DNA from 2 places in the Thalassospira sp. MIT121401 genome. Region 2 is predicted to be linked to the other one. Evidence: riboswitches for the same ligand, from Rfam matches in the RefSeq annotation. Region 2 holds a riboswitch; the other holds the start of a gene.
What was found. Region 2 has a riboswitch for S-adenosylmethionine ahead of metZ (O-succinylhomoserine sulfhydrylase). Riboswitches for the same ligand answer to the same signal wherever they lie in the genome.
Positions count from the first base shown of each region.

Region 1: another riboswitch for S-adenosylmethionine. It lies ahead of SIB88_RS09605 (methionine ABC transporter ATP-binding protein); the one in region 2 lies ahead of metZ (O-succinylhomoserine sulfhydrylase).

Region 1 is NZ_CP138926.1:2,096,874-2,106,988, forward strand. Features, by position in the region: gene SIB88_RS09580 (leucyl aminopeptidase) at 1-367, shown strand, start outside; gene SIB88_RS09585 (DNA polymerase III subunit chi) at 449-904, shown strand; gene SIB88_RS09590 (hypothetical protein) at 911-1,537, opposite strand; gene SIB88_RS09595 (protein-arginine deiminase family protein) at 1,568-3,895, opposite strand; gene SIB88_RS09600 (hypothetical protein) at 3,896-4,813, opposite strand; SAM riboswitch at 4,994-5,071, shown strand; partial or broken gene SIB88_RS09605 (methionine ABC transporter ATP-binding protein) at 5,137-5,865, shown strand; gene SIB88_RS09610 (methionine ABC transporter permease) at 5,934-6,593, shown strand; gene SIB88_RS09615 (MetQ/NlpA family ABC transporter substrate-binding protein) at 6,651-7,451, shown strand; gene SIB88_RS09620 (LysE family translocator) at 7,889-8,545, opposite strand; gene SIB88_RS09625 (diguanylate cyclase domain-containing protein) at 8,832-10,115, shown strand, end outside.
Region 2 is NZ_CP138926.1:11,750-21,864, forward strand. Features, by position in the region: gene SIB88_RS00060 (fructosamine kinase family protein) at 1-577, shown strand, start outside; gene SIB88_RS00065 (c-type cytochrome) at 629-1,078, shown strand; gene folE (GTP cyclohydrolase I FolE) at 1,169-1,759, opposite strand; gene apaG (Co2+/Mg2+ efflux protein ApaG) at 1,829-2,221, opposite strand; gene metZ (O-succinylhomoserine sulfhydrylase) at 2,444-3,646, opposite strand; SAM riboswitch at 3,725-3,799, opposite strand; gene SIB88_RS00085 (TVP38/TMEM64 family protein) at 4,058-4,822, shown strand; gene SIB88_RS00090 (dihydrolipoyl dehydrogenase family protein) at 4,815-6,242, shown strand; gene SIB88_RS00095 (sensor histidine kinase) at 6,318-7,802, shown strand; gene SIB88_RS00100 (DNA-3-methyladenine glycosylase I) at 8,208-8,816, opposite strand; gene SIB88_RS00105 (YciI family protein) at 8,820-9,107, opposite strand; gene SIB88_RS00110 (TetR/AcrR family transcriptional regulator) at 9,123-9,704, opposite strand; gene SIB88_RS00115 (TrkH family potassium uptake protein) at 9,850-10,115, opposite strand, start outside.

The sequences.
Region 1 (10,115 bases), 2.1 Mb from region 2:
GGTGATCATTGCCCTTGGTCATGAAAATGCCGGTCTGTTTTCCAATAATGACGATCTGGCTGCCCAGATCACAACGGCCGGTCTTGCCGTTGATGAAGGTGTGTGGCGTCTGCCGCTGTCACCGGCCTATGACAAGCAGCTTAAATCCGACATTGCCGATATGAAAAACGTTGGCGGTCGCCCGGCCGGGTCGATCACCGCGGCCCAGTTCCTCAAACGCTTTATCACCAAGGACCGCCCGTGGGCGCATCTTGATATCGCGGCAATGGCATGGTCGACCGCCGACAAGGAAGTCGTACCCAAAGGCGGTACCGGCTTTGGCGTGCGCCTGCTTGATCGCTTTGTGGCTGATAACTACGAAAACTGATCACGTTTCGTGATGTGATTTATGCGGGGCAGGGTGATGATCATCTTGCCCCGTTTTTGCTTTCGCGCTACTGAATTGGCTATGGCTGATATCTGGTTCTATCATCTCACCAGCTTGCCGCTGGAACGTGCCTTGCCGACCCTGCTGTCCAAAACATTGGAGCGGGAAAAACGTGCTGTGGTGATGACGGGTAATGAACAGCGCATTGACGCGATCAACACGCTTCTATGGACCTATGATCCGGCAAGCTGGCTCCCGCACGGGTCCAAATCCGATGGCGATCCGGAAATGCAGCCGGTCTGGCTGACGACGGATGATGAAAACCCCAATGGCGCCCAGTTCCTGTTTCTGACCGACCGTGCGATGAGCGACAAGGTCGCCGATTACGAACGCGTCATCATGCTGTTTGATGACCGTGACCACGACGCGGTGGCCGAGGCCCGCACCCGCTGGAAAGACTGGAAAGACGCCGGTCACAAGCTTTCCTACTGGCAGCAATCCCCGCAAGGCGCGTGGGAGAAGAAGGCTGAAAGTTAGCTCAGGTCAGGATTTGGCTTTTGAAGATGAGCTGTCTGAGGGGCCGGGAAACAGAATTTCGACAAGTGCCTTAGAGACGTCATCTTTGCTCAGCGCGCCTGAGGCAAGCTCATTGATTGCGGGAAAGCTGTCATCTGCAAGATCAAATAGGCTGCTCTGGATGGTGGCTGCGCGTTTGGGCCAGTCAGGGTCAAGCTGCGCTAGTGCCAGCAACATTTCTCTGGCCATCCTGTCCTTGTCGCCAGATGAAATCGCGTTCTGCACGTCTTGCAGTTTGCGTGCTTCCGATACAGCCACATCAAGTGTCGCCAGTAGATCGGCAAGATCCTTTGCCTGATCCTGAATGACGCTGTCATTGTAGTTTTTTTCGATGTCACGCAGCGGTGCAACCGCAGCCGACGTGCCATAGGACGAAAGGTAACTTAGACTGCCAGCGAGTTGCCAACTTTGCCATTTCTTCCAGGCACCCGCCTTAAGGTCATCGATCAGTGGCCCCGCAATTGTCCCACCAAAGGAATATAATATCTGACTGACGGAATTGGCATGCGGAAAACCGGAAACCCTTGACGCCTGTGCTGTCGCCAAATCAGCTATTTGCTTTAGTGCTTGTTGATAGTCGCTTTGGGCAGTCATTTCTGAAATCCTTTTTGGATATCCGAAGGGTCAGGCATCAACTGCCGTCCACCAATCTTCGTAGCGCGCAGCACCAAATGCAGTCTGGCCATCATAAGGTGTGCGCAGTTCGTTGGTGCCGCAATGAATTTCACCATGCGCGACATGATAGTCGTTCCAGTCATCAATGAAGACGCATGTATGCGTAACCCCGGCTGTGGCGAGCTTGGTTTTCAAATCCTGTTCAAACAGGTCATAGCCGTTTTTGTCTTCGTCTCGCGCGGCTGCCATGTCATGTCCCGGTGCTTCGATCCACGGACCAAAGGGCTTGGGCACATAAAGGCGATTGTTGCCGACAAACATGTTGGGCATATCGGCTGTCAGTGCGCCAGTCCGGAACCCGTTATTCTTGCCAGGAAAGACGTTGAAACCATGGTCATCGCCCCCAACGCGCCAACTGATAAAGTCATTAATAAGGGTTGGGCGATTTTCGTCAATTTGGTGACAGGGATAAAAAATCACAGGTACGCGGATGATATCGCTATCATCAAGGTCAAAGGCATCTTTAAGCAGCCTGACATTACGGCCGATGACCTGTTCGATGCCGTTTAAATTCCAGTTTCGCAATTGCGCATAGGTGTATGCGCCGCTTCCATCCGGGTTTGCCAATGGTGCATTGCCGTTGCCCAACAAATCATTGATGGTGCAGGCAACACTGGTCCCTCCGATGCGCAGATTGGTATAGCCAAATGTGCTTGTTCCAGTGTTCCAGGCCGGGCGTTGCATGACCTTTGCCGCACCGTGCGCTCCCTGGTTGGTTGTCATAAGGTCGTAGGCAGCCTTGGGACTGGCAATCAGAAGTTTCCATTTCTTGAATGCATTTGCTCCGGCAGCATATGGCACGAACGTCATCATTTCATCGACGTGCCCGACGGACAGCCAGTCGGTATCGAGTGCTATGGCTGCTTGCATGTTCTGGGCATCGAAAAAGGCGCGGGTGCTAAAATTCACCCGGCTGTAGACGTTGTCACCATAGTAGATGCGACCATAAAGATACTCGGTCGTTCCCGCGTTTGTGGTTTTCTTGACAGGCGGGGTTACGCCGATATTGCCGCCGGAGTTGCCATCATTTAAGTGGTCATTTCTGCTGCCGGCAGCCGGGTAGGTTACCCCTACACTCGCACTAAGCAGCGTTTCATAAACCCAGTTCTGAAGCGGTCGTAGACGGAATGTCTTCATGAAGACCTGCTTTTCCTCGACCGCGCCGTTATTGCCAGGCCATGCGGTATGGCCCGATACAATTGTGTCTCTCAACCATCTGTCATCATCATTTGCCAGTGGACTGTCAGGGTCGTCCCGCCAGGTGTTGACGTCCAGATATGGGACGCCAGTCGGGGTGGCATTTTCCGGGTCGGCGAGGTTTACTGCAACGCCGTCCGCGAGAGCAACTGCACCAAGCGCAGTGCGAAAAGCTAGATTTCCAGCATCGGCGACATACAGGTCTGTCGGTGTCTGGAGGTGATGATTGCCAATCCAGCGTGCCGCAACAATCTTTTCCGAGAACCAGTAACTGCGAACAGAGGGCCCCGTCACTTCGGGCTGAATGACTTCAAGGGCTATATGCCCGTCCCCTCTGCGAAATCCGTTTCCGGCAAAGCGCACGGCTTCAATGCCATAAGACTTGGTTGCGCCAAGTGTATTGGCTTTGATCTCTGTCTCGAAATCAGTTTCAGGACCAAGAATTTCTGTGCTGTTGTTTGCAATCCCGTTGAAAACGCGGAAATGCTGCTGTGGTGGCGCGGTTCCAATGCCGTTGTTTTTCAGGCTGAGCCGAAGTTTCCAGTCAGGCGAGATTGGATCATTTGCCCCAACCCGGACAAGCTTGATCTGCATATGGGCAATGTCATGGTCACGGTCATTGTTACCATTCACATTCTTATCCTGATTGTCCGCATAGCCGGGGGCCGTGTTTGACCCATCAGAATTGCAATTAACCGGGATGATTGCGCCAACGCCTGCTGTGCCAAATGTAATGGCAGGCGGATTTGACCGATTTATGGGGCCCGCATCGGGGTCAACAACACCGTCACGATCCCGATCAGTGTGAAGCGTGAAATAGGCTACGGCCAGTGAAACTGCCTTGTTTATATCCGGACCTGTTACCTGGAAAGCTTCTTCAACCGGGATAAATCCGGCACCTGAAACCTTCAAAACCCAATTGCCATTGTCGAGATCAAAAGCGCGGTCCAGGGTGCGTGCCAAAGGTGTAAAGGTCGCGTTCCAGACAGATTGGCCACCGTTCCGGGTAAGGGTGACGCGAACAATATTGAATGGATAGTTGCCATCCGGTGCCGTCAGGCGAAGTGAATATCGTGCCATTTAGCCCTCCTTCCCGGGAGCAGTGTCTTCAGATTGCATGGGCGATGAAATGTCGCTTTCGGCTGACAGGCGCTGGGCGATGCTTGCATTCAACAGGATGGCGAGCCGGTCATCCACCGTCCCCAGTGATGTGTCGGCAAGTATTTCAGAAGCCCATGCAGGCGCTTTTGACTGGTCGAATATGTCCGGCCCGTCTTTGAAATAGATTTCGCAATAATCAAGAATGCCCTGTCCCGTCTTGACGCCGAGTGTCAACGCGGCCTTCGTCGCCACAGCGGCTTTGCTCGCAAGCTCAGCGTCATCGTATTGCGCGACCGACATTGGCACTGATGTGCGCAAATATCCCGGCACCTCATCGATTACTGTTTGAAGTGCAGGTTCTGGGACAGGTTCAAGGCCGGGTGTCGGTGTGGGCGTCGGTTCCGGCTTTGGTGTTGGTTGTGGGGTTGGTTGGGGCTGGGGTTTTGGATCGGGCTGCGGTGTGGGAGCTGGCTTGGTGCCACTTTCCAACTTCGCGACCGCCTGTGCTTCCTGGGTCAGCAGGCTGTTGACTTCATCGGCAAAGCGTTTCTCTGCCTGATAGCGTGACGTGGCGCTGGCATCGAATTTCTGTTTGCTGAAGATGCTCATGGATTTCAGGCGTTCTGCATCCTGTGCGCCAAAGGCAGACAGGGTGGCTGCGATTTGACCGGCGCCGGATTGCAGGCGCGATGACAGGTTGGCGGCATCCGGGCATTTGCCACTGACAAGGGCAGTGTCCCCTTCGGCGGCGAGCTTTTGCAGCGACGCTGTTTCCGAGGACAGTGTTGAAAGCTGTGCCTTGGTGCGTACATCAACCTTGTTGCCCGTTACCGTTACCACGGTCGGGTATTGCGCCAGGGTTCTGGCAAGGTCACTGATCCGGTCGGCATAGGCCATCTGTCCAATCCCGCATTGATGTTGACCAGAACTAGACGAGGGAAGCGGGCATTTGTGATGCCGTGGCGGCGAGGTTATTTAAACAAAATTTTAGTGTTGTATATTTGCCGATCATAAAAGCCATGCGTAAAATGCATGATCATTGCCATTGATGAACTGCGTTCAGTGGGGTACACAGGTTACATCGAACGCGCCGATTTGCTCCTCAGCTTGCGGGCGCGATAAAAATGCGGCTAAAGCGAGAGGGCGTATATGCTCCGTATGTACGACCGCCTCGGTGAAGCCGCGGCGGTTTTTTTGTATCTACGGAAAGGTTGAGGTCCATGATCAGGCTCTCGAACGTCCAGAAGACTTATCCTGCACGACGTGGCAGTGACGAACATACGGCGCTGCGCGGTATCGATCTTGATATCGCAGCCGGCGAGATTGTTGGTGTCATTGGCCGTTCCGGTGCCGGGAAATCCACCCTGATCCGTTGCATCAACCTGCTTGAAACGCCGACTTCGGGTTCGGTGATTGTGGATGGCACCGACGTTACCAAGCTTTCCAACCGTGACCTGCCGCTGTTTCGGCGTCAGCTGGGCATGGTGTTTCAGCACTTCAATCTTCTGTCGTCGCGCACGGTCTATGACAATATCGCATTGCCGCTTGAACTGGCCGGTGCCAGCAAGGCCGAGATTGCCGCAGCCGTCGATCCGCTGTTGCCGCTGGTCGGGCTTGAGGAAAAGCGTGACCGTTATCCAGCCGAACTGTCCGGTGGCCAGAAACAGCGCGTCGGCATTGCACGCGCGCTGTCATCAAGCCCGAAGGTTTTGCTGTGTGACGAGGTCACCTCGGCCCTGGATCCGGAAACCACCCGTCAGATCCTTAATCTGCTTAAGGACATCAACAAACGCCTTGGTCTGACCATGGTGGTGATCACCCATGAAATGGCGGTGGTCAAGGCGCTCTGTGATCGTGTGGCGGTGATGGATGGCGGGGTGATTGTCGAAGAAGGACTGGTTGACGGCATCTTTGCCAACCCGGCCCATGACACCACCAAATCGCTTCTGGCCGATGAATTTGTCGAATTTCGCGCCGGTCAATCCAGCGACCAATCCAACGGGCAGGAGGGTTAATCATGTTTTCAACACTCGCACCGATCTTGCTTCAGGCAACCGGCGAAACCCTTTATATGGTGGCGGCTGCCTTGGCGCTTGGCACCTCGATGGGGTTGCCGCTTGGCGTGCTTCTGGCGACGTCCGGCCGGGGGGAGCTGTTTGAAGCCCTTTGGTTCCAGCGCATCTTTGGCCCGATCGTCAATGCGACCCGTTCCGTGCCCTTCATCATTCTGGCCGTTGCGATCATTCCGTTTACCCGGTTTGTCGTCGGCACCTCGATCGGCACATCTGCGGCGATTGTCCCGCTGACCGTGGCGGCGATCCCGTTCATCGCACGCATCATCGAAGGCGCCATTCGCGAAGTCGATAGCGGCCTGATCGAAGCTGCCCAGGCCATGGGCGCCCGCCCGGTTCAGGTCGTGACCAAGGTGCTTCTGCCCGAAGCCTTGCCCGGCATTATTCATGGCCTGACCCTGACCGCTGTCACCCTGATCGGGTATTCGGCGATGGTCGGTGCGGTTGGTGCCGGTGGTCTTGGTGATCTTGGCATTCGGTATGGCTATCAGCGGTTCCGCCCCGATGTGATGGCGGCTGTGGTGATTACCCTGATTGTGGTTGTGCAGGCGGTCCAAAGCTCCGGCGACTGGATGGCGCGCAAAGCCGACAAACGGAATATATGAGGAACCCTCATATTTTGAAATTCCCGCAAAAAACAGCGAAAACAAGGAGTTTTTACAATGCGGTTTCTGCTTAAACTGACGGCTGCGGCCGTTCTGGCATCGGCCCTGACCGGTCAGGCACTTGCCAACGAAAAAATCAAAATCGGCGTTACCCCGGGTGCGCATGAAGAAGTCATGGAAGAAGTCGTCAAGGTTGCGGCGACCAAGGGCCTTGATATCGAAATCGTCAGCTTCTCGGATTATGTCATTCCGAACCAGGCGCTTGATGATGGCGACCTTCAGGCCAACAGCTTCCAGCACAAGCCGTATCTGGACAACCAGATCAAGGATCGTGGCTATGACCTGGCCGTTGTCGGTTACAACATCCTGACCCCGATGGGCATTTATTCCGACAAGATCAAAAGCCTGGACGAGCTTGAAGACGGTGCCGAAATCGGTATCCCGAATGACCCGACCAATGGCGGTCGTGCGCTTCTGGTGCTGCAGGCACAGGGCTTGATCAAGGTTGATCCGTCTGTCGGTCTGGTTGTCAGCCCGCTTGACGTGATTGAAAACCCGAAAAACATTCGCTTTGTCGAACTGGACGCAGCACAGTTGCCGCGTTCGCTGGCGGATCTTGATGCCTCGGCGATCAACACCAACTACGCGCTTGAAGCCGGTCTGAACCCGATCAAGGATTCGATCGCGATCGAAGGCAATGACAGCCCGTATGCCAACGTGATCGTCACCCGCACCCAGGACAAGGACGCACCGTGGGTCAAAACCCTGGTTGAATCCTATCACGATGATGCGATCCGTCAGTTCATCGAAACCAAATACGAAGGTTCGGTGCTTCCGGTCTTTAAAATTACTGAATAATCAGCCTGATTATTAAATCTGGCTGAATAGTCAAAACACCCGCGCGCCAATCCGGTTCGCGGGTGTTTTACGTTCTAACCATCCGCGTGATCCGTACCGGATCGCGTCGTCCGGTCTACATGTCATTTGACATCATCCTGTCTTATCTCTGATCAGGATGACTTACGACAGACCACGGCTGGATCGGTCGGGGAAGGGCAGGGACGGTGATTTGGAGTGCGGCGTCAGGGCTTCGGCCAGTTTAGGGTGTTTATATCCATTTCTGCCCATTTAGGCGTGCTTCAGCTCTCTTGAGTCCGATCCCAGCCTGACCCGCACTCGGACACGGACTAGGATCGGCCCGATGCCTTTCAGTTCAGCCTGCAAGCTTGGGATGTCCGGCACGGCTTGGTTCAGTCCAGCCCAGCCCAGTTCAGTTCAGTTCAGTTCATTTCAGTTCAGTTCAGGGTCATTGCGCCCTGCCAGGCGGTCAGAAGGGCGACGCCGATGAATAATGCCCCGGCGGCGCGACCGATGAAGATGGTTGCGGTCGGGTTGCCGGTGATCAGCGTGCGGCTTGTGCCCGCCGCAAATGCGAGTGCGCCATAGACAGCAAGCTGGACCGCCGCCGTCATGATCCCCATTACCAGTGCCTGTGACCAAAGTGGTCCGTATTGCGGACGGATGAATTGCGGGTAGACGGCGAAAATAAACAAATAGGCCTTGGGATTGAGCATGCAGGTAATCATGCCCTGGCGAAAGGCGATCCAGAGTGAAGACGGTCTGGCTGCCCGGATGGCCCCGACCGTGATGGCACTTTTGATCAGGGTTACACCAATCCAGATCATATAGGCCGCACCGGCAAACAGCATGACATTCAAAAGCCATGGCGCAATCGCCAGAAGGGCGCTGATGCCAATCGCGCCAAGCAGGGTGTGATAAACACCGCCCAGCATGATGCCGGCGGTGGCCGAAAGCCCGGCACGCCGCCCGCCGGTCAGCGCATTGGCAATGACAAAAAACATGTCCATGCCAGGCACGATAATGATGCCCGACAGCAGAACGAAAAAGAGCCAGAGGTTTTCAACATAAGTCATGGGTGTCATGAGTGTCATGGGGGCCTTGCCTGATGAATAAAGGTTGTGATGGGGGAAAGGTAGCAGGGGGCTGCTGACAGGATCATGTCAGGATGATTGGCCAATGCGCGGTATCGTCATTGCGCGATTGTGGCGTCAGGGTGCCGGGGCATGGAGACAATATCGTGTGATCAACCCGACAAGCGGTATGCGAATGCCGGTTGATGCGTTATGATTTGTTGAAATCATTGTTATGAATAGGGTTTCCATAACGGTGCCAGCCAGAAATGGCTTGGAAAATGGTTCATCAAACAGCGGGAAAGCGATGATCAGATTCGGTCATGTGAAGTCATTTCTGGTGTGTTTCGCACCGCTGAGTGCCGTGTTCCTGGCTGTCGTCGGGTTGCTGTCATGGGAAGGCAGTGCCGTGCGCGAAAAGGTCATTTCTGATGATCAGCGTTATGCACTGGAAAAGTCGATATCAGTATTGCGCGAACGCATCGATATCGTGGTTTCCGATCTTTTGATCCTGTCAGAAAGCCAGCAGATCGATGCGGTGATCGCCGGAACGGCCAGTCTTGATCAGGTGGCGGACGAGTTTGCGGTCTTTTCGCTGCGGCGGGGGATTTATGACCAGATCAGGCTGCTTGACAATGACGGTATGGAAATCGTGCGCGTCAATTACGGCAGCGGCATTCCGTTTGCCGTGCCCAGACGCGAACTTCAGAACAAAAGCGAACGACCCTATTTCCAGCTGGCCCGCAATGCGCCGCGCGGGACGATCTATATATCGGGTGTCGATCTGAACGAGGAGTTTGGCCAGATCGAAAAGCCGATCAAGCCGGTTATCCGGCTGTCGGCACCGGTCTTTGACCGGTTCGGGGAACGCCATGGCGTTGTGGTCTTGAACCTTCGGGCGGCATCGACACTTGAAGAAGTGGTCAAGTCGCTGAAACTTGACGGGGCAGAGCCGTTTGTTCTGGATGGCGATGGCGGCTGGATGCTGGGCGGCAAGCCGGGCGAAAACTGGGCCGAGGAACTGACCGGGATGCCCGCGGTGATCGGTGACCGTTACCCGAAGGCCTGGGAAAGCATGCAACTGGGATTGCAAAGTTTCCGGGTTGATAGCGGTTTCTATTCGGTCCAGCGGCTTGATGTTTCCGATCTTCTTCTGGCCCGCAATTCCAACCGGTCCCTGTCGGTGATCTTTGGCAGTGATCAGGAAAAAAGCAGCCGGCTGAACCTGTATGTCGGGGCACGGTTGCCCAATGACGTGCTTGAACAGTTGCTGTCGCCCGAACGTGACACGCTGACGATTGTTTCGACCGCGTTCATTTTCCTGATTGCGATCGGCAGTGCGGCCTATGCCTGGACCCGTCAGAACCAGATCGTTGCAAGCTTTGACGCGCGCTTATCCGAACAGGTTCTGCGGGCATCAAAAAACAGTGTGGTTGTCGCCGATGACACGGGCACGATCCTTAAGGTCAATCCGGGCTTTACCGCGATGACCGGATATTTGCCAAACGAGGCAATCGGAAAGCCGTTATCATTCCTGCGTGCCCAGCGCGAAAATGCCGAGGCACTCGACGAGATCCTGATGGCGGCGCGT
Region 2 (10,115 bases):
GTCACAAAGCGTTCAGCGTGATCTGGCCATCCAGCTTGCCGCACAGCATCAGGTCACTGCTCCGAAATTCGGTCTTGCGTTTGACACCCTGATCGGGGGATTACACCAGCCCAACAGGTTCGAGCAAAGCTGGGTAACCTTTTTCGGGGAGAATCGCCTGCGACACATGGCGCAGGTAGCACATCGCGAAGGGCAATTGTCCGCATCGCTGACTGTGCGGATTGATCACCTTATCCAGCGGCTCGATCATTTCATTGATGACAAACCACAAAGTTCGCTTCTGCATGGGGATCTTTGGGGCGGAAATATCCTGTGTCAGGATGGGCGGGTTGCGGCCCTGATTGATCCGGCAATTTATTACGGTGACCGCGAAATCGAGCTGGCCTTCGGGACACTGTTTGGCGATCTGGGACCGGATTTTTTTGGGCAATATCATGAAATTTTGCCAATCGCGCCAGGGTTCTTTGAAGAACGCAGGGATTTGTATAATCTTTATCCGTTACTGGTGCATGTGCGCCTGTTTGGTGCGCCATATGTCAGATCGGTTGAAAACATCCTTGAGCGATTTGGCGTTTAAGAGAGACCGCCTTTATCCAAAACAATTGTCGAAATACAGGGGACGAGAGAGTTGAAATTTCTAGCAGGAGCCGCTCTGGCACTTTCCATGACGGTCAGCATTGCCGCCATCGCCCATGAAGGTGCGAGCGGCGTTGTCAAAGAACGCATGGATGGCATGAAAGCCATCGGCCAGCAGGTCAAGATCATGGTCCCGATGATGAAAGGCACATTGCCTTATGATCCGGCCAAGGTCGCCCAATCAGCCGAAATCATTGAACGTCACGCCGGTGAAAACTTCACCAGCCTGTTCCCGGAAGGCAGCGACGGAAAGCCATCGGAAGCCCATGCCGATATCTGGTCGGACTGGTCAAAATTCAACGACCTTGCCATCGAGCTTGAAACCAGTGCATCGGAACTCAAAACGGTTGCAGCCAATAACGGCTCGGAAGATGCCTTCAAGGGCGCGCTGGGCTCGGCATTGCGGACCTGCAAATCCTGCCACAGCAGTTTCCGCGAATAGGCAACAGGCCTGTCGCAAGACACTGCCAATAAAAAGGCCGCAGCACCCGAAATGCTGCGGCCTTTGTCATTCAATGTGCTATCGGCGCGATTAGCGACCGATCATCGCGAAAAATTCACGACGGGTAATCGGATCATCGCGGAATGCACCGAGCATCCGGCTGGTGACCATTGATACGCCGGTTTTGTGCACGCCGCGGGTGCTCATGCACTGGTGGTTGGCATCAATCACCACAGCAACACCAAGCGGATCAAGCTCTTCCTGAATGGTGTTAGCGACCTGTGCTGTCATTTTTTCCTGAATCTGCAACCGTTTGGAATAGACTTCGACAACACGGGCCAGTTTGGAAATGCCAACAACGCGCTTACGCGGCAGATAGGCGACATGTGCGACACCGATGATCGGCACCATGTGGTGTTCGCAATATGACTCAACGCGGATGTCACGCAGGACAACCATTTCGTCATAGCCGTCGGTTTCTTCAAAAGTCCGCCGCAGAATCTCGGCCGGGTCCTGCTGGTAGCCCGCAAAGAATTCGCCATAAGAACGCACCACACGATCGGGCGTCCCACGCAATCCTTCGCGGTCGGGATCGTCCCCCGCCCAGCGAAGAAGGGTCCGCACCGCATCTTCTGCTTCTTCGCGTGTTGGACGTTTCACGGCGCTATGTTCGCTGCACATACTAAATCCTTTTGTCATTTCCGTGCGGGATAAATCCCGGCTTGGTGGGGCTCCTGACCCGCTTTTATATCAGTTCACAGTATGTTGCCCATGGGGACTGTCCAGAGAAAAGGCAGGAATGGCAATATCAAAATGATTGCCGTCCATGTCCATCATCTCATAGGTCCCAACCATAAAGCCACTTGGCGTCGCCAGTGGCGCACCACTGGTATAGTTGAAACGTTCCCCACCTGCGAGGACGGGCTGTTCGCCGACAACACCCGGGCCTTTGACCTCCTGGGTTTCCCCGCGTGAATCCGTAATCCGCCAGTAGCGACTAAGCAACTGGACGGTTTTGGATCCGAGGTTTTCAATCTCGATCCGATAGGCCCAAACATAGCGATGGGTATCAGGATCGGATTCATCCTCAAGGAATACGGGTTGCACCGAAACCTTGATGTCGTGGGTTACGGTCGAATACATGCACGTCTCCAGGCCAAATGTGTTCCATTCATCTTCTGTCAGCCAAGATCACAATTGATGAGCCATATGTAGACAGTCTGCATAAGAAGTACCAGTGGCCTGTCACAATAGTTGCGAAACAGTTTCGCCGCTACTGCCAGGCCGCCAAAACACCCTTCTAAAAGCAACGGCCCGCACATTGTACGGGCCGTTCCGATATCAGGATTACCGTATCACCATCCGTTATACGGAAAGGGCCGCCAGCAGATCTTCTTTCAGATCATCAATGTCTTCCAGACCAACAGACAAACGCAGCATGCCCTCGGTAATGCCCATCGTGATTTTGTCCTCGGCCGGGACACGCTGATGCGTTGTCGTCCAGGGATGGGTGGCCAGACTTTTGGCATCGCCGAGATTGTTGGATATATCAATCAGATTGAGGTTATCAAGCAACGAAAAGGCTGCTTTCTTGCCCCCGGCAAGCTCAATCGCGATCAATCCACCGCCCCGACCAGACATCTGTTTCATTGCCAGTTCATGCTGCGGGTGACTTTTCAGTCCCGGATAGATAACGCGCGACACTTGCGGCTGTTCCGACAGGAATTCCGCCAATGCCGATGCATTGCGGATATGCTGGTCCACACGCAGGCTAAGTGTTTCAAGACCTTTGAGAAGCACCCAGGCGTTGAACGGGCTCATGCTCGGCCCGGTGTGACGCAGGAATGTCGTCAGGTGTTCGTCATGCCATTCCTTGTCGTTAAACAGGATGGCCCCGCCAAGACAGCGCCCCTGACCATCAATATGCTTGGTCGCGGAATAGACAACAATATCAGCCCCCAGTTCCATCGGCTTTTGCAGGATCGGGGTCGCGAAAACGTTATCGACCACGACTTTCGCACCTGCCTTGTGCGCCAGATCGGCGATAAAGGCGATATCAAGAACTTCCAGGGTCGGGTTGGACGGCGTTTCAAGAAAGACCGCATCGGCCGGCTTGGAAAGGGCTTCTTCCCATGCGGCGTGATCCGTACCGTCGACCAGTTCGGTTTCAACACCAAAGCGGGGCAAAAGCGTGGTCAGGATGAATTCACAAGACCCGAACAATGCGCGCGAACCCACAACACGCCCGCCTGCCTTGGTACAAGCCGCAAGCGCATTCCACACCGCCGACATGCCAGATGCGGTCGCCCGGCAGTATTTCGCGCCTTCGAGCAACGCAAGGCGTTCCTCGAACATGTTCACGGTCGGATTGGCAAAACGTGAATAGACATAGCGTTCCGGACCACTGCCATCAAAGGAGGCCTCGGCCTCGGCGGCGGTTTCATACACATATCCGGAATTCATAAAGATGGCTTCGGACGTTTCGGAGAAACCGGTGCGCGCGGTACCACCACGAACGGAACGGGTCGCGGCACGCCAGTTATCGGAAGCCTTTTTTTCGGTCGTCATCGTCTTGCTCCTAATATGCCCGAAGATATTGGTGCGTTCCGGGCACAAAAAACCCTGACCGGCATGAATGGGTCAGGGCCGAAGCCGTTTTACCCCTCTTTAGCGATTTTTTACGTGGCCGCAAGCCGGTCGACAAATCCCACGATGCGCAGACGATACGTCCAGATTTCCCCGACGTCAAGCACCAGACCATCAGGATTTCTGCGCAGCTTTGTCTGCATTGATGCTTTGTCGGTGATCGCGATTTCCTCACGCAATGGTGAAAGCAGTTCATAAGCTTCTTTCGAGAATTCGCTCTAATCTTGCCGAAATTAATGCAATCCTGTTTATCGGGTTTTGCTCTTCACCCCGTCACCAGATCCATGCAAGAGCGTGAATTATATGATCAAAACCAGTTCAGCGACGCCAACAGTGTCCGACCACAAAACAGAACATACAGATCAGAATCAGGCTGCGCGCAAACCGCTTTGGCGCCGGTTGCTGCCACTTGTGGTTCTGATTTGCGGCCTGCTTGTCGCCTGGAGCAGCGGCCTTCTGGATTTGCTGTCCTTTGACACGTTACGTGACAATCGCGACCAGTTGCAGGACCTCGTTGCCAGCAAACCTGTGCTCAGCATTCTGGGCTTTATGGCGATTTACGTGATTGCGGTTGCCCTGTCCTTGCCGCTTGGGTCCATTCTGACCATTTCCGGGGGCTTTTTGTTTGGTGCCGTACTCGGGACCACATATGTCGTCAGTGCCGCGACCCTTGGCGCTGTCATCGTTTATCTTGCCGCGCGATACGCGTTTTACGATGTCATGCATGACAAGGCGGGCAGTGCAATTCGGAAAATGGAAAAAGGCTTTTCCGAAAATGCCTTCAGCTATCTGATGGTCTTGCGCCTGATCCCGATATTCCCGTTCTGGCTTGTCAATCTGGTACCGGCATTGCTCGGGGTGAAATTGCGCTCCTTTGCCATGGGAACCTTGCTTGGCATCATTCCGGGCACCTTTGTTTACGCATCTATCGGTGACGGTCTTGGTGCCCTGTTTGATCAGGGCAAGACACCCGATCTTGGCGTCATTTTCGAACCCCGAATTCTGACCCCGATTATTGGCCTGGCTGTTCTGGCGATGCTGCCGGTTGCCTACAAGAAACTTCGCAAATCCAAGAATGAGGCCAGCTCAGATGAGTAAATTGATCAAAACCGACATCTGCGTCATTGGTGCCGGGTCTGGCGGTCTTTCGGTTGCGGCGGGGGCCGTTCAAATGGGGGCAAAGGTTGTCCTGGTCGAAAAGGGCAAAATGGGCGGTGACTGCCTGAATACCGGTTGCGTGCCCTCCAAGGCCCTTCTGGCGGCGGGTCATGCTGCCGAAAATGCACGTAAAGCTTCGCGGTTTGGCATTTCAACCGGCCCGGTAAGCGTCAATTTCGATCAGGCAATCGATCATGTTCATTCGGTAATTTCGGGCATTGCGCCCCATGATTCGGTTGAACGATTTGAAGAACTGGGCTGCGACGTCATACAGGCAGAAGGAAAATTCACAGCCCCCGACAACCTTGTTGCAGGTGACAGCACAATCAAGGCGAAGCGTTTTGTCATCGCAACCGGATCGCGCGCAGCAGTGCCCCCGATCCCCGGTCTTGATGCCGTTCCCTATTTCACCAACGAGAATATTTTTGAAAACCGTGTTTGCCCTGAACATCTGATTGTCATTGGCGGCGGTCCGATCGGACTTGAAATGGCACAGGCCCATCAGCAACTTGGCGCCAAGGTGACCGTCATTGAAATGATGTCCATTCTGCCAAAAGACGATGCAGACATGGTGTCTGTGGTCCGCGACAATATCAAATCCAGCGGTATCACCCTGTATGAAGGCAGCAAAACCAAGGAAGTCCAGTCAAACGGTGACAACATTCGTGTCATCATTGAGCATGACGGCATCGAAATCACGCTTGAGGGCAGCCACCTTCTGCTTGCCACTGGACGCAAGCCGAATGTTGAAAATCTGGGCCTTGAGCAGGCAGGTGTTGAATATGAACGAACCGGTATCATCGTTGATGAACGCCTGCGAAGCTCGAACCGCAAGATTTTTGCGATTGGCGACGTAACCGGTGGTCTGCAATTTACCCATATGGCGGGATATGATGCCGGAATTGTCATTCGAAATGCCTTGTTTAAACTCCCGGCCAAGGTCAATTACAATGCGGTTCCTTGGGTGACCTATACCCAGCCCGAACTTGCCCAGGCTGGCATGAACGAAACCGCGGCGCGTGCCAAATATGGTGACAGTATCCGGGTTGTCCGATGGGATTATGCCGAAAATGATCGCGCCCGGGCCGAGGCAGATACAACCGGTTTCATCAAGGTCGTCACGACCGCAAAAGGCCGCATTCTGGGTGCCGGGATCGTTGGCCGTCAGGCCGGCGAGTTGATCGGGCTCTGGTCATTCGCGATTTCACAGAAAATGAAAATCGGGGCGATTGCCGGCATGATCGCGCCGTATCCGACCCTTGGTGAATTGTCCAAACGGGTTGCCGGTGCCTGGTACACTCCCAGCCTGTTTAGCGAAAGAACCCGAAAAATTGTTCGTTTCCTTCTCAAGCTTGGCTAACGGCCCGATGTCATCAAGACAAACAAGCTTCTGTAGCACTGTACTTTTTTGACGGTCTCTGACTAACATCTCCTTATGGAACGGCCGCATCTTAAATTGCCCCCATGGGCCAAATCGCTTTCCGCACGCCTGCTGGTGCTGACGGTCAGTTTTGTGATGCTTGCAGAGATCTTTGTCTTTGCCCCGTCCGTTGCGCGGTTCAGGGTCGACTGGCTCAAGGCACATCTTGATTCCGGCTATCTCGCGGCCCTGGCGCTTGAAGCAACCCCCGATCAGATGATCCCAGATGATCTTGAAAAGGAACTGCTGTCAAATGCCGGGATTGAGGCCGTCATTCTGCGCCGCGAAGACCGCAAGCTTCTTTTGCAACGCGATGACATGCCCGCCAAGGTCGACAAGAACGTCAATCTGACCAACTTTTCCATCCCGATGGCGGTAATGGAAGGCCTGGCAACCTTGGCACAAACCGAAGACCGCATGCTGCGTGTCATCGGCATGCCGTCAATGGCACCGGATTTCGAAATTGAAATTCTGGTTCATGAAAAAGCACTGACCAAGGCAATGCGCAATTTTGGCTGGCGGGTGTTTGGCCTGTCGCTGATGATTTCGTTCTTTACGGCTGGTCTGGTCTATTTTGCCCTCAATCGGTTGCTGGTGCGTCCAATGCGCACACTGACACATGACATGATCCGGTTTCGCGAAAACCCCCAGGACAAATCATCGCTGATCACACCGGGTCTGCGCGATGATGAAATCGGTGTCGCCCGTCAGGAGCTGGCCATCATGCAGCAAGACATCCAGGCGATGCTCAATCAGCGCCGACGTCTGGCTGCTTTGGGAACGGCGGCCACCAAAATCAGTCATGATTTGCGCAATGCATTGGCGACATCGATGCTGATGACAGAGCAGCTCGCCAAAAGTCAGGATGACGAAGTCCGCGCAGTTGTGCCCCGACTGCTGTCTTCGATGGAGCGCGCGGTTTATATCAGTGAGCAAACATTGTCCTTTGCCCGCGAAACCCCGGCACCTCGTGATCTGGCGAAATTCACGCTGATTGAGCTGATCGAGGAGATCCGCGATCAGATTCTGTTGCAGAAATCGGAAAACCTGATGGATGGGGCCGCTGGTCGTGATCTTGGCGATAAAGCCGAACCCTGCACCGCGCGCATCGACATCGATTTGCCCGACGATGTTATGCTTGAGGCAGATTATGACATGCTGTTTCGCGCCTTCAGCAACCTGATCCGCAACCCGCTCGAAGCGGGGGCAGACATCGTCACTGTCACATGGTCAAATCCGATTGCCGGAAAAACAAGCGACGAATCGGATCAGTCGCGCAGTTTCATTGATGTTCTGATCAAGGATAATGGCCCCGGATTGCCCGAAAAGGCGATCAAAAACCTGTTCGTTCCCTTTGCCGGAAGTGGTCGCAAAGGCGGCACCGGCTTGGGGCTTGCCATCGCGCGGGAGTTGATAAGCACGCATAATGGCGAACTTCGCCTCGTTGCAACAGGCCCGGACGGCGCTGTTTTCGGTGTAAAACTGCCGATAATCACCTGATTTTGCTGCATTGCCCTATCGCAATGCGTCATGTTGATAGTTTAAATCTATCAAAACATTTTTTATATTCAATTTTATCTTGGGAATGATCTTTGGCACCTTGTCTTCAAGGCGATGCCGGGCCGAAATCCCGATCCCCGATCCGCTCCTGACCCAAGGCTCGGTATCGCCTGATTGATTTCCCTGATCGGTCAATCACCTGCAAGAAGACCCCAAAAGCGTTGATTTTGGAAATAGACGCGCCTTGCGGTTGATAGAAACGATCAGACAGCTGAATAATCCTTGCCGGATTATCATCGAGGGACCATTCAAACGGTCCCTGACCCTCAACCCCTTGCTCCCCCCGGGCAAGGGGTGTCTTTTTATCGGAACAGATTTCTGGGTCTGCCTGATCAGAGTTCCATCCTATAGCGGACGCACGAATGACTTGCGGATGTCTTCGATTTTCGGCCTCAAAAAGCAGCCCTTCGCATGGTCATTGACCAACCCCATTGCCTGCATGAAGGCAAAAACGGTTGTCGGTCCGACAAATTTCCAACCCCGTTTTTTCAAGTCTTTTGACAAGGCCACCGATGTCGGAGATGTCGACATTGTCTGCGGCGTCGCGATTTCCGTCGGATCCGGTTCAAATCGCCAGAAATAGGCGGCAAGCGATCCTTCGCGTTCGACCATCTCACAGGCACGCTGTGCGTTGTTGATCGTAGCTTCGATCTTGCCGCGATGCCGAATGATCCCTGCATCTTGCAAAAGACGCGCTATGTCAGTTTCATCAAACTGCGCAACACGACGAAAATCAAAATCGGCAAAGGCGGCTCGGAAATTTTCACGCTTTGACAAAATGGTGCGCCAGCTCAGCCCCGACTGGAAACCCTCCAGACAGATCTTTTCGAACAGACGTCGATCATTCGTAACCGGAAATCCCCATTCGGTGTCATGATATGCGTTGAATTCCGGCGCTGCATCACACCATGAACACCGGCATTTCCCGTCCGGCCCGGTCACAATCCTGTCCATTGCTCACGCCTTTAAAAATTCAAGCCGCGGATCGGTCTGCCCGGGCGCAATTTCAATGATCTCTGCCGATACGATGCCTTCAATCACAAACGGATCCTGATCGACCCGGGCCTGGAGATCTTCACGCGTGACGCCATGGGCAAGAACCGCGCCACCCAAATTGGGCTGTAAACTTCCGACAACCAGAAACACGCCGTCCGCCAATCCCTTCTGGATCCAGGATTTATGACCGTCCATAAATTCTCCGGCACGGCTGCGGTTTTCCGCAAATTTAAGCAATACGACAAACATCTTTGCATTCCCTGTTCACGATTGAGCAGATCTGTTGAGATCGGCGATCTGGCCATCAAGCCAGTCACACATCAGCGTCACTTCACTTTGAAGAAACCCATTGTCGTCAAAGGCGTTTGCAAGGGTGGCGACACCTTGACTGCGCCCAAGAATATGCATTGCCAATCCATCGGATTTGGCGCCAAAGCCAAGGGCCGAAAACTGCCGGCCCAACCAGGTTCTAAACAGGGTGAACAATGCGGCGGCATCGCTGTGCGCCGAATGGTTAAGCTTTGCCAGCTCCGATGACAGGGTGCCAACCGGGCAGCCGAACTTTCGGATCTTCTCACCATTGACGATCAGGATATGGATAAAGCTTCGGATACGCTCAGCCGGGTCGTTGCCAGTGACTTCCCAGTGGTCAAGCATCTGTTCGGTATTCGCCAGGCGCTGATTGATCACCGCATCAAGGATGTCATCCTTGGTTTTGAAGTGATGGTAAAAATTGCCCCGTGAAATACCAACCGCACTTGCGATATCGGCAAAGGAAGTTGCTTCGAACCCTTGCTGATAAAAAAGACGATCTGCTGTCTCGATGATCCGGTCGCGCGTTGACATTGCTTTTCCTGCTTTTGAATGACTAGGACATGTGTCCTATTTCGAAGATTAGGTCAATCGTCCTAACTCGTCAACAGGCCCGAATCAAAACACCCGCAGGCGCGATACCTGCGGGTGTTTAAAATCATCAAACAAAGGCGATCGATCAGTCGCGCCAAAAGGCCGGGAACAACAGAACCAAGACCGTAAAGACTTCCAGGCGCCCGATCAGCATACCGATCGACATCAACCATTTTGCCCCGTCCGGCAGGGTCGCAAAGTTCCCCGATGGCCCGACAATCGGGCCAAGGCCCGGACCAACATTGGCAATGGCCGTGCCGGCACTGGAAACCGCTGTAATGAAGTCCAGCCCCATCGCCCCAAGGGCCGCTGCCAGCACAACAAAGCAGAACACAAACAGGAAGAAGAAGC